Linked DNA regions of Actinoplanes lobatus. The protein of the gene in region 1 binds, or shares a complex with, the protein of each later gene. Links are inferred from orthologs where the notes say so. Each region holds a gene or a part of one and is shown on either strand. Other genes may lie near its edges.

The links.
Region 2: the proteins of secA (region 1) and secY are in contact, whole or in part, in a crystal structure (PDB 3DIN), measured with the Thermotoga maritima proteins. The link is inferred for Actinoplanes lobatus from one-to-one orthologs. Residues at the interface, in WP_004082002.1 of Thermotoga maritima: Glu261, Ala262, Arg263, Lys300, Ala301, Arg302, Thr303, Ile304, Ile305, Leu323, Tyr324, Asp325, Pro326, Val329, Ser330, Tyr333, Ile336, Lys340, Phe345, Val349, Glu363, Phe364, Tyr374, Ser375, Gly376, Gly377, Glu393, Ile395, Thr482, Ser483; in WP_004081795.1 of Thermotoga maritima: Glu108, Gly109, Glu110, Glu111, Ala236, Glu237, Arg238, Arg239, Ile240, Thr241, Ile242, Gln243, Tyr244, Ala245, Arg246, Arg247, Val248, Thr249, Gly250, Arg251, Arg252, Val253, Tyr254, Gly256, Ala257, Ser258, Thr259, Tyr260, Leu261, Pro262.

What each region holds. Positions count from the first base shown.
Region 1 is NZ_JACHNC010000001.1:3,130,574-3,134,348, reverse strand. Bases 157-3,620 are described here. They hold secA (preprotein translocase subunit SecA), read right to left. Parts: upstream 3,261-3,620; coding sequence 357-3,260; downstream 157-356. Other genes in these bases: BJ964_RS14530 (GNAT family N-acetyltransferase), read left to right, coding at 3,447-3,620. Outside these bases: more of BJ964_RS14530, read left to right, coding at 3,621-3,775. UniProt on the Escherichia coli protein: Required for protein export, interacts with the SecYEG preprotein conducting channel.
Region 2 is NZ_JACHNC010000001.1:2,882,603-2,885,713, forward strand. The notes cover bases 266-3,065. They hold secY (preprotein translocase subunit SecY), read left to right. Parts: upstream 266-895; coding sequence 896-2,236; downstream 2,237-3,065. Other genes in these bases: rplO (50S ribosomal protein L15), read left to right, coding at 266-429; BJ964_RS13355 (adenylate kinase), read left to right, coding at 2,308-2,961; map (type I methionyl aminopeptidase), read left to right, coding at 3,046-3,065. In the rest of the region: more of rplO, read left to right, coding at 1-265; more of map, read left to right, coding at 3,066-3,111. UniProt on the Escherichia coli protein: The central subunit of the protein translocation channel SecYEG. Consists of two halves formed by TMs 1-5 and 6-10.

The DNA.
Region 1 (3,775 bases):
GGCCGGCAGGGCGGGCGCGGGCCGGCAGGGCGGGCGCGGGCCGGCAGGGCGGGCGCGGGCCGGCAGGGCGGGCGCGGGCCGGCAGGGCGGGCGCGGGCCGGCAGGGCGGGCGCGGGCCGGCAGGGCGGGCGCGGGCCGGCAGGGCGGGCGCGGGCCGGCAGGGCGGGCGCGGGCCGGCAGGGCGGGCGCGGGCCGGCAGGGCGGGCGCGGGCCGGCAGGGCGGGCGCGGGCCGGCAGGGCGGGCGCGGGCCGGCAGGGCGGGCGCGGGCCGGCAGGGCGGGTGCGGGCGGGCAGGAATGCGGAACGGCCCGCGTGGGCCGGCCGGAGCCGGGCCACGCGGGCCGTTCGGGAGTGGATCAGGCCGCGCCGGGCCCGCCGTGGCAGCGCTTGTACTTCTTGCCCGAGCCGCAGTAGCAGGGGGCGTTGCGCGAAGGACCGTTCGACTCCGACTGGGAGGCCGAGGACCGGCTCGGCGAGCCGGCGCCGGTGTGCGCCGGGCTGGCCGGGACGGGCGACCCGCCGGGGCCGATCTGGACCGGCGCCGACTGCTGCTGGATCACCGGGCGGCCGGCGCCCGCCTCACCGTCGATGGCCGGTGCGGTGTACTGGAGGTTCTGCGGGCGGTTGGAGCCGCCGAGACCCTTGGCGTGCACCTCGACCCGCTCGGAACCGCCGTCGCCCTCCGGCTCCTCGCCGACCTGGGGCAGCTCGTAGGCCTGGCTCGGGTCGACGGTGATGGTGGGCTGCTCCTCGACCTGGACCTCCAGGTTGAAGACGAAGCCGACCGCCTCCTCCTTGATGCCCTCCATCATCTGGTTGAACATGTCGAAGCCCTCGCGCTGGTACTCCACCACGGGGTCGCGCTGGGCGTAGGCCCGCAGGCTGATGCCCTCCTGGAGGTAGTCCATCTCGTAGAGGTGCTCACGCCACTTCCGGTCGATGACCGCGAGCAGCACCTGGCGCTCCAGCTCACGCAGCGCCTCGGCGCCGAGCTCCTCCTCGCGGGAACGGTAGGCACCCCGCGCGTCCTGCTTGAGCTGTTCGGCCAGGAACTCCTGGTCGATCGTGCCCTTCTCGCCGCCGGACTCCTCGACGATGTCGTCGATGGTGACGGTGACCGGGTAGAGCCGCTTGAGGTTGGTCCAGAGCTGGTCCAGGTCCCAGTCCTCGGCGTAGCCGTCGGCGGTGGCCACCGTGACGATGTCGGCGATCACGTCGTCGATCATGTGGGTGACCTGCTCGTGCATGTCCTCGCCGTCGAGCACGCGCTTGCGCTCGGCGTAGATGACCTGCCGCTGCTTGTTCATCACCTCGTCGTACTTGAGGACGTTCTTGCGGATCTCCGCGTTCTGCGCCTCGATCTGGGTCTGCGCGTTGCGGATCTGCTTGCTCACCATCTTCGACTCGATGGGAACGTCCTCGGGGATGTTGAACCGCTCCATGACGGCCTCGACGGCGCCGGCCCGGAACCGCTTCATCAGGTCGTCCTGGAGGGACAGGTAGAACCGGGACTCACCCGGGTCGCCCTGCCGGCCGGACCGGCCGCGGAGCTGGTTGTCGATGCGGCGGGAGTCGTGGCGCTCGGTGCCGAGCACGTAGAGCCCGCCGGCGGCCTGCACCTCGGCGGCCTCCCGCTCGGTGGCCTCCTTGACGATCGGGAGCACCTCTTCGAGGGCCTTCGCGTACTCCTCCGGGTTCTCCACCGGGTCGAGGCCGCGCTGGTGCAGCTCGGCCGCGGCGGTGAAGTCCGGGTTGCCGCCGAGCAGGATGTCGGTGCCACGACCGGCCATGTTGGTCGCCACGGTGACCGCGCCCTTCCGGCCGGCCTGGGCGATGATCGTCGCCTCCTGGGCGTGGAACTTCGCGTTCAGCACGCTGTGCGGGATGCCCTTGCGGCGCAGCAGCTGGGAGAGGATCTCCGAGTTCTCCACCGACACGGTGCCGACGAGGACCGGCTGGCCGGTGGCGTGCCGCTCGGCGATGTCCTCGATGACCGCGTTGAACTTGGCCTTCTCGGTCTTGTAGATGACGTCCGGGTGGTCGATCCGGATCATCGGGCGGTGCGTCGGGATGCTGACGACGCCGACCTTGTAGACGCTGTTGAACTCGCCGGCCTCGGTCTGCGCGGTACCGGTCATGCCGCCGAGCTTCTCGTACAGGCGGAAGTAGTTCTGGAGGGTGACGGTCGCCAGGGTCTGGTTCTCCTGCTTGACCTCCACCCCCTCCTTCGCCTCGATGGCCTGGTGCATGCCCTCGTTGTAGCGGCGGCCGTGCAGGATGCGGCCGGTGAACTCGTCGACGATCAGGACCTCGCCCTCGGGGCTGACGATGTAGTCCTTGTCGCGCTTGTACAGCTCCTTGGCCTTGATGGCGTTGTTCAGGTAGCCGACCAGCGGAGTGTTCACCGACTCGTACAGGTTGTCGATGCCGATCCGGTCCTCGACCTTGGCGACGCCGCGCTCGGTGATCGCGATGGTGCGCTTGGCGTGGTCGACCTCGTAGTCGCCCTCGCCGTCCTTGCCCGCCTGGAGCCGGGCGACGATCTGGGCGAACTCGCCGTACCACCGGGCGGAGTGCTCGGCCGGGCCGGAGATGATCAGCGGGGTCCGGGCCTCGTCGATCAGGATGGAGTCGACCTCGTCGACGATCGCGAAGTTGTGCCCGCGCTGCACCAGCTCGGTCTTCGCCCACGCCATGTTGTCGCGCAGGTAGTCGAAGCCGAACTCGTTGTTGGTGCCGTACGTGATGTCGCACTCGTAGGCGGCGCGGTGCTCGGCGGACGGACGGTTCGGCAGGATGACGCCGACGGTCAGGCCGAGGAACACGTGCACCCGGCCGACCCACTCGGCGTCACGCTGAGCGAGGTAGTCGTTGACCGTGATGATGTGCACGCCCTTGCCGCTCAACGCGTTGAGGTAGGCCGGGAACACGCCGGTCAGGGTCTTGCCCTCACCGGTCTTCATCTCCGGGATGTTGCCGAAGTGCAGCGCGGCGCCACCCATCAGCTGGACGTCGTAAGCCCGCTGGCCGAGCACCCGTTTGGCGCCCTCCCGGGCCACCGCGAAGGCCTCGGGGAGCAGCGAGTCGAGCGACTCGCCCTCCTGACAGCGCTCCTGGAACTGCTGGGTGCATTCGCGCAACTCGTCGTCGGTCAGGTCGACATAGTCGTCCTCGATCGAGTTGACCGCTTCCGCGATCGCCTTGAGCCGTCGCACCATGCGGCCTTCGCCGGCGCGAAGAATCTTTTCCAATATCGACACGGGTCAACGCTCCCCTAGACAGTCTGCTGAACCATCGTAGGCACCTTCCCCGTGGACCTGTGACCCGAGCCTCCCGTGAAACTCACAAAAAGGGCGAAATACGCCATGAAGTTCGCTGACAGCGCATCCTCCGACTCATTTGCAAGCTGTTTGGCGCCCGGGCGCGTCCCGGACGAGGATGTCCCCGTGGATCAGAACAGCGAAGTGCGGCTCGAGGACGCGGGCGACGGGGCGTACGAGATCGTCGGCACCCGGTCCGGTGACCGCCTCGGCCGGGTCGCCCTGACCGGGGAGCGGGTGACCGTCGAGGTCGTGCCGGCGGCCCGGCGGCGCGGCGTGGCGACGGCGGCGCTGCGTGAGGTGAGCCGGCTCACCCTGCGCGACCGGGAGCGGCTGGAGCTGCTGATCCCGTGGGACAACCCGATCGCCCTGCGGGTCGCGCTGGCCGCCGGCTACACCCGGGAGGGGATCCGCCGGGGCACGCCCGAGCTGCTGGTCTACTCCCGTCTGGCGAG
Region 2 (3,111 bases), 250 kb from region 1 along the record:
CTTCGCCCGGCGCCCGGTGCGAAGACCACCAAGACCCGCGTGGGTCGTGGTGAGGGTTCGAAGGGTAAGACCGCGGGCCGCGGTACCAAGGGCACCGGGGCTCGCAAGAACACCCCGGCGTCGTTCGAGGGTGGGCAGATGCCCATCCACATGCGGCTCCCGAAGATCAAGGGTCTGGGCAACCGGCCCCGTAACAAGGTCGTCTTCCAGGTGGTCAACCTGGACCGGCTGGCCGAGCTGTTCCCGAACGGCGGCGAGGTCGGCCCGGCCGAGCTCGTCAACGCCGGCGCGGTCCGCAAGGGCCAGCCGGTGAAGGTTCTGGGCTCGGGCGAGCTGGGCGGCGTGTCGCTGACCATCTCGGCGCACGCGTTCAGCGAGTCGGCCAAGGAGAAGATCGCCGCAGCCGGTGGTTCCGCCACCGAGCTGTAGGACGTGAAACGGTGAGAGGCCGCGGTACCGGGGAAACCCGGCGCCGCGGCCTCTTCCGTTGTTCCGGGAGTGGCGTAAACGGCCCTGTGCGGCGCGTGAGGCCTGGATCCCGGTGTGGACGCGTTGCCCATCGGGTGAGCGGCCAAAGTGCCGTGACGGCCGTCTCAGGCCGTTTGGTGGGAATCCCCGTTGCGGAGAGTGGCTCCCTTCGATGGATCGGGGACGCCTTCCGGCCCGTGCCGTAGGGTGGGGCGGGCATTTCGATCGGGCGCGCAAGCACCCGCTTCAGCCATGAAGCCGGACACTTGTGTTGTACTGGGACATCGGCCGGTGCGATGCCGGTGGTTGCGCTCTCGGCCTTGCTGATACAGTGCTCCGCTGGCGGCCTATACGGCTGCTCAATGATGTGTGCCCGAAGTTCCGGGATACCGCAACCCAGAGTGTGGCGACCACGCAGGAGGATCAGTTGTTGTCCGCCTTCTCGAGCGCGCTTCGGACGCCTGACCTGCGGAAGAAGCTACTCTTCACGGTAGCGATTGTGGGGATCTACCGTTTCGGTGCCACATTGCCCAGTCCGGGCGTGTCGTACTCCAACGTTCAGGCCTGTATCAAGCTCACCGAGTCCGACACGAACGGCGTTCTCAACCTGCTGAACCTGTTCAGCGGCGGCGCGCTTTTGCAGTTGTCCGTGTTCGCGCTGGGCATCATGCCCTACATCACGGCGTCGATCATCCTGCAGCTGCTCACCGTGGTCATCCCGCGGTTGGAGCAGCTCCGCAAGGAGGGTCAGTCCGGCCAGGCGAAGATCACGCAGTACACCCGCTACCTGACGCTCGGCCTCGCCGTGCTCCAGGCGTCGGCGTTCGTGGCGCTCGCCCGTACCGGTCAGCTGTTCAACAACATGTGCGACCAGGACGACCCGGCCTACCAGATCATCCCCGAGAACACCGGCATCCCGATGTGGCTCACCCTGAGCCTGCTCGTGATGACGATGACCGCCGGCACCGGCGTGGTCATGTGGCTCGGCGAGCTGATCACCGACCGTGGCGTCGGCAACGGCATGTCCGTGCTGATCTTCACCTCGATCGCGGCCCGCCTCCCCGGCGAGGGCTGGAGCATCAAGGAGTCCAGCGGCACCGGCAAGTTCTTCCTGGTGATCGGCCTGGTTCTGGTGATCATCGCGCTGGTCGTCTTCATCGAGCAGGCGCAGCGCCGGATCCCGGTCCAGTACGCGAAGCGCATGATCGGCCGGCGGATGTACGGCGGCACCTCCACCTACATCCCGCTCAAGGTGAACCAGGCGGGTGTCGTCCCGGTCATCTTCGCGTCCTCGCTGCTCTACCTGCCGCAGCTCTACCTGCAGTTCTTCGACCAGAACAAGCTCAAGGGCTACCAGGTCTGGATCCAGAACTACCTGGCCAACCCGACCCACTGGCTGTACATCGCGGTCTACTTCCTGCTGATCATCTTCTTCACGTACTTCTACGTGTCGATCACGTTCAACCCGACTGAGGTCGCGGAGAACATGAAGAAGTACGGTGGTTTTGTTCCGGGTATCCGCCCGGGCAAGCCGACCGCCGACTACCTCGACTTCATCCTCAGCCGGATCACCCTGCCGGGCGCGCTGTACCTTGGTCTGATCTCGGTCCTGCCGAACTTCTTCTTCATCTGGCTGAACCAGCAGCAGTACCAGAACTTCCCGTTCGGTGGTACCGCGGTGCTGATCATGGTGGGTGTGGGCCTGGAGACGGTGAAGCAGATCGAGAGCCAGCTCATGCAGCGGAACTACGAAGGGTTCCTCCGGTAGTGGGTACGCGGGGCCGGGGGGCTCTGGCGTCGGTGGGCGTGGTTTCTCAGGACCGAAGCGAGGCGATGTAGGTGCGGCTGGTACTGGTGGGCCCTCCGGGGGCCGGCAAGGGGACCCAGGCTGAGTTCATCGCCGCCCATCTCGCCGTACCGAAGATCTCGACCGGGGACATCTTCCGGGCGAACGTGTCGCAGGGGACGCCGCTGGGCGTCGAGGCCAAGCGCTACATGGACGCCGGGCAGCTGGTCCCGGACGAGGTCACCATCAACATGGTGCGCGACCGGCTCGCCGAGCCGGACGCGAGCGACGGCTTCCTGCTGGACGGCTTCCCGCGTACCGTGCCGCAGGCCTCGGCGCTGGACAAGCTGCTGGCCGACCTGGGCACCGCGCTGGACATCGTGATGGAGCTCGTGGTCGACGACGACGAGGTCATCCGGCGGCTCTCCGGCCGGCGTACCTGCCGGGGCTGCGGCAAGATCTGGCACGTCGAGTTCGACCCGACCAGCAAGCCGGACATCTGCGACCGCTGCGGCAGTGAGCTGTTCCAGCGCGACGACGACAAGGCCGAGACGATCGCCAACCGTCTCGTGGAGTACGCCGACAAGACCGCGCCCCTGGTCGACTTCTTCGGCGCCCAGGGCAAGCTGGTGGGCATCGACGCCACCGGCCCCGTGGAGGACGTCACCGTGCGCGCGATCGACGCTCTCCGGTCGTACGGCGGCTGATTCCGCCGACCGATTCACTTCCGCCGCCCCGGGGTCTCCCGGGGCGGCGGCATTTCTAGGACGAAGAGGGTTAGGCTCACCGCCATGCGCCGCCAAGAGCTGAACATTCAGCTGAAGACTCCCGAGCAGATCGAGAAGATGCGGGCGGCC